DNA from 2 places in the Hoskinsella mucinilytica genome. Region 1 is predicted to be linked to the other one. Evidence: riboswitches for the same ligand, from Rfam matches in the RefSeq annotation. Region 1 holds a riboswitch; the other holds the start of a gene.
What was found. A riboswitch is a leader RNA that binds a small molecule or an ion and turns the genes downstream of it on or off. The one in region 1 is predicted to bind ZMP and ZTP.

Region 1 (2,498 bases):
AAATACGTATAGCGTACCTTATTTCTGGGGTACCGTTGGTATTGTTTACAATAAAAATAATATCAATCTAGAAGATCTGAAAAAGGAAGGCTGGAATATCTTCCTTGATCAAAAGTATAAGGGACATATTTATATGTATGATTCTGAACGTGATTCCTTTATGATGGCTTTAAAAGCATTAGGATATTCTATGAATACGGATGATGAAGAAGAACTGAAAGAAGCATATGATTGGTTAGTTCAGGTAGTATCCACGATGGAACCTGAAATTGTAACAGATGAGGTAATCGATGCAATGATCAATGGCAATAAGGATATGGCTCTTGTATATAGCGGAGATGCTGCCTATATTCTATCTGAAAATGAAGATATGGCATATTATATGCCAGAGGAAGGAACCAATTTATGGAGTGATGCAATGGTCATTCCAAAAAATGCCAAAAATCCTAAACTTGCGAATGAATATATTAATTTTATTCTTGATTATGAGTCAAGCTTGAAAAACTCTTTGTTTGTAGGTTATGCTAGTAGCAATGGAGAGGTCTTGGATAGCTTAAGTGGAGAAGGTGGAGATTTTGAAGGAAATGAAGCTTATCTTCCACGTGTGGGATTTGCAAAAGATGAAATCTTTCAGTATAATGAAAAGCAGAAAAAACTAATGTCTAATTATTGGACAAAGGTGAAAATCGCAAAATAGAAGGTGATTTGAATGAAAAAGAAAACAAAACTGATCCTGTATCGTACTGTGATCGTCTGTGTTGTTGTTTTTATGGTTCTGCTAAGTATTTTATAAGAAAAAGAGGTCGATGGTTGTTGAAATGATGCAACTTTGACCTCTTTTGTATCACTAAAATAGCATATTGACGATAAAATCGAAACGTGATAAAGTATAAGCAGTTATACGACTGACGGAAGTGGAATTGACCACATGAAGTATAATGTAAAAAGCCGACCGTCTGGGCATGAAGATGTTCAGAATTGTCGGCTTTTATTGTGGAAAAGGAGATCAAAATGAAAGAATTAGAATTAAAATACGGCTGTAATCCTAATCAAAAACCTGCTCGTATCTTTATGAAAGAAGGAGAACTTCCTATCAAAGTGTTAAATGGTGTACCGGGTTATATCAATCTTTTAGATGCTTTTAACAGTTGGCAGTTAGTAAAAGAATTAAAAGAAGCTACACATTTACCAAGTGCAGCAAGTTTTAAACACGTTTCCCCTGCGGGAGCAGCAGTTTATGTTCCTTTAAATGATGTAATGGAACAAATTTATTTTACGGATGGATTAGCTTTATCACCGATTGCTACTGCATATGTGAGAGCACGTGGTAGTGATCGTATGTCAAGCTATGGTGATTTTGTTGCTTTAAGTGACATATGTGATGAGTCTTGTGCAAGATATATTGCTAAGGAAGTAAGTGATGGTGTGATTGCACCAGGGTTTACACCTGAAGCATTAGAAATATTAAAGAAAAAGAAAAAAGGTAAGTATGTAGTGATTCAGATGGATGAAAGTTATGTACCTCAATCTTTGGAAACAAAGGATGTCTATGGCATTCGTTTTGAACAAGGTAGAAATGAACAAAAGATTACAGAAGCATTATTTCAGGATATGCCTACCAAAAATCAAGAATTAAGTGAGGATGCAAAACGAGATTTAATTGTTGCATTGATAACGCTGAAATATACACAATCTAACTCTGTTTGTTATGTAAAAGATGGGCAGGCAATTGGTATTGGCGCAGGACAACAATCACGAGTACATTGTACTAGACTTGCTGGTAATAAGGCAGAAAACTGGTATCTTCGCCAAAATGAGAAAGTATTAACATTGCCATTTAAAGAAGGAATTCGTCGTGCTGATCGTGATAATGCCATAGATGTATATATTTCCGATGATTATGAAGATGTTTTGGCAGAGGGTATATGGCAAGAAACCTTTACCAGCAAACCAGAACCATTTACCAAAGAGGAAAAGAAGGCCTGGTTGTCAACAATGAACAACGTTGCTTTAGGTAGCGATGCTTTCTTCCCATTTGGTGATAATATAGAACGTGCACATAAAAGCGGTGTTGCATTTATTGCACAGGCCGGTGGCAGTATACGTGATGATCATGTCATTGCGACTTGTGATAAATACGATATTGCAATGGCATTTACACATGTAAGATTATTCCATCATTAATAATTCAGGTACTTCTAGCGATAGGGGTACTTTTTTTGAATCGCATGAAGTTATCAGTATCAGTGCAAGGGATAAAATTGACTTTATAAGAGGCTTGTATCATTTATTATATAATGAAAACGCATACGGCAAGGTAAAGGGTTTTTATATTTATTCTTCTCGTCAGTTGCTTGACAAGTCTTTTGGTATTTTTATTGCCTATGCTTTTTTACTATAATGGTGCAAAGTTTTTATTGAATATTACATGCTTTGATCTCATACAAGGGAACTTATTCTTATACCAAAACTTTCATATAGAAAAAATAATAGGATTA
Region 2 (2,498 bases), on a different contig from region 1:
ATTTTTCAGGTAAGTTTTTAGAATATAACACAGTTAGGTTTGGTTCTGGAGCTGGTCCCATATTCTCCAATGTGTGAAGGAAACGGAAATCAGATTTCGTTACCATGTGACGACCATCCATACCAAGACCTGCAAGATCTAAGGTAGCCCATACAGGATCTCCTGAGAATAACTGATTATAAGAAGGAATACGAGCAAATTTTACCATACGGAATTTCATGGTCATATGATCGATCAATTCTTGTGCTTCACTTTCAGTTAGAATGCCTTGTTCTAAATCACGTTCGATATAAATATCAAGGAATGTAGAAACACGTCCCACAGACATTGCTGCGCCATTCTGTGTCTTGATCGCCGCAAGATATCCAAAGTATAACCACTGTACTGCTTCTTTGGCATTCTTCGCAGGTCCTGAAATATCATAGCCATAGCTTTGTGCCATTGCTTTCATACCCTTTAATGCTTTGATCTGTTCCGCAAGCTCTTCACGCTGACGAATGATATCATCCATCATTGTTCCACAACCACAATTGGCTTTGTCATGTTCCTTCATTTCGATCAAATAATCAATACCATATAAAGCAACACGACGATAGTCACCGACAATACGTCCACGACCATAAGTATCAGGAAGTCCTGTTACGATTTTATTACGACGTGCCAGACGCATTTCCGGCGTATAACATTCAAATACCGCATCGTTATGTGTTTTGTGATATTCATGGAAAATTTCATGTAATTTTTCACTAGGTTCATACCCATAAGTCGTACATGCCTCTTCACTCATTTTAATGCCACCATAAGGCATAAAAGCACGTTTCAAAGGTTTATCTGTTTGAAGACCGACGATTTTTTCCAAATCTTTCAATTCTTCTTTGATATAACCTGGGCCATAGCTGGTAAGAGAAGAAACGATTTCTGTTTCCATATCAAGGACACCGTTTTTTGCACGTTCTTCTTTCTGCAATTTCTGCAGTTCTCCCCATAATTTGTCAGTAGCTTCTGTAGGATCAGCCAAGAAAGATTCATCTCCATCATATGGCTTGTAGTTGTTTTGGATAAAATCTCGGACATTTACTTCTTCTTTCCAGATACGTCCGCTGAAACCTTCCCATTCTTTGCGTTCATTCGTCATTTTCTTTTACCTCCGTTTACCTTTTTATTATACAGAAATATTGAGCACCTCGCAATGTTAACCACTTCTAATTCACATAAGCGTTGGATGCATAAGAAAAGAGCCTACACCAATCCAGACTCTATGCCCAGACGGTCGGCTCTGTAACATTATACTTCATGTGGTCAATTCCACTTCCGTCAGTCGTATAACTGATTACACTTTATCATTTTTCACTTTGCTCGTCAACAAGTTCACCCATTTTTTTACAAAATATACGATATTGATTTCCATTCAAGCGTTTTGCCTGATACATCGCTTCATCAGCACAATGATATAAGGTAGAAACTTCTTGACCATCCATTGGATATCTTGCGGCCCCGATACTTGCGCTTAATGGTTTTCCAAAAGCATCCAACCCTTGAATTGCACGCAAAATATCATCTAATTTGGTATCGATATCCGCATGTAGTGACATATTACGGATAAATATCACAAACTCATCTCCACCGATTCTGGAACAAATATCATCTGTTCTGCATACATTCTGTATTGCTTTCGCAACCTTGATCAAACAAGTATCTCCACATTGATGACCATATGTATCATTTAATATTTTAAAATCATCCAAATCAATCAAGATCATCACATGCATCACTTGTAGACCACTATGTTTTAAGGTATTTTCCATCTTATGAAACAAAGCACTACGATTATACAATCCCGTCAAAGCATCTGTTTGAGACAGTTTTCTTAATTCAATCGTTCTATTCATTTCCTTATCGATATCATATATCAAAACACTTGCCTTTACATCATTGGTATATGGATCTAAAATCAATCTGATCTCTCCCAATGCCCAATACTCTTTCCCATGTTCATCATATCTTCGATGTTTTAATGTAATCACACGTTTCCCTTTTTCATATTGTGCAAGCAGAAAATCTTGAGAAAAAATCTTTAGATACTTCTTACGATCTTTCAATGAAACAAAATGATCCGCAGAATAATGTGCGATATACGTAAAGGATTTTCTTACTGCTTGTGGTAATACATCCGCCACCCTACCCTCTACGGAATCAAAACGGTCACGAGTAAGATCATATTCATAATATGCAATTGTTTCATTTTTCTTTTGGTCAAATTCTACTTTCCAATTTTCAAATGCCATTTCTTTTTCATGGATATCCGTATAATCCTCATAAGAGATGATTGCTGTTTCAGGAAGTGATTGCTCATCATACAGCATGGTATAACGTGCTTTGATCCATCGCATTTCCTTCAAAGGAAGGATCATTTGTCTGAATATTGCTTCTCCGCTTGCTTTTCCTAATTTCATATCTTGATAAAAATTCAAAAATTCATTTATGGTGTCTTCACTGAT

Region 2: linked by a shared signal. The riboswitch ahead of pflB (formate C-acetyltransferase) and the one ahead of UGRO018_RS01360 (phosphoribosylaminoimidazolecarboxamide formyltransferase) in region 1 are both predicted to bind ZMP and ZTP.

Annotation. Positions count from the first base shown of each region.
Region 1 is NZ_JBEQZJ010000003.1:8,838-11,335, forward strand. It holds gene UGRO018_RS01355 (extracellular solute-binding protein) at 1-697, shown strand, start outside; ZMP/ZTP riboswitch at 892-969, shown strand; gene UGRO018_RS01360 (phosphoribosylaminoimidazolecarboxamide formyltransferase) at 1,012-2,184, shown strand.
Region 2 is NZ_JBEQZJ010000017.1:5,822-8,319, forward strand. It holds gene pflB (formate C-acetyltransferase) at 1-1,135, opposite strand, end outside; ZMP/ZTP riboswitch at 1,254-1,332, opposite strand; gene UGRO018_RS07545 (GGDEF domain-containing protein) at 1,341-2,498, opposite strand, start outside.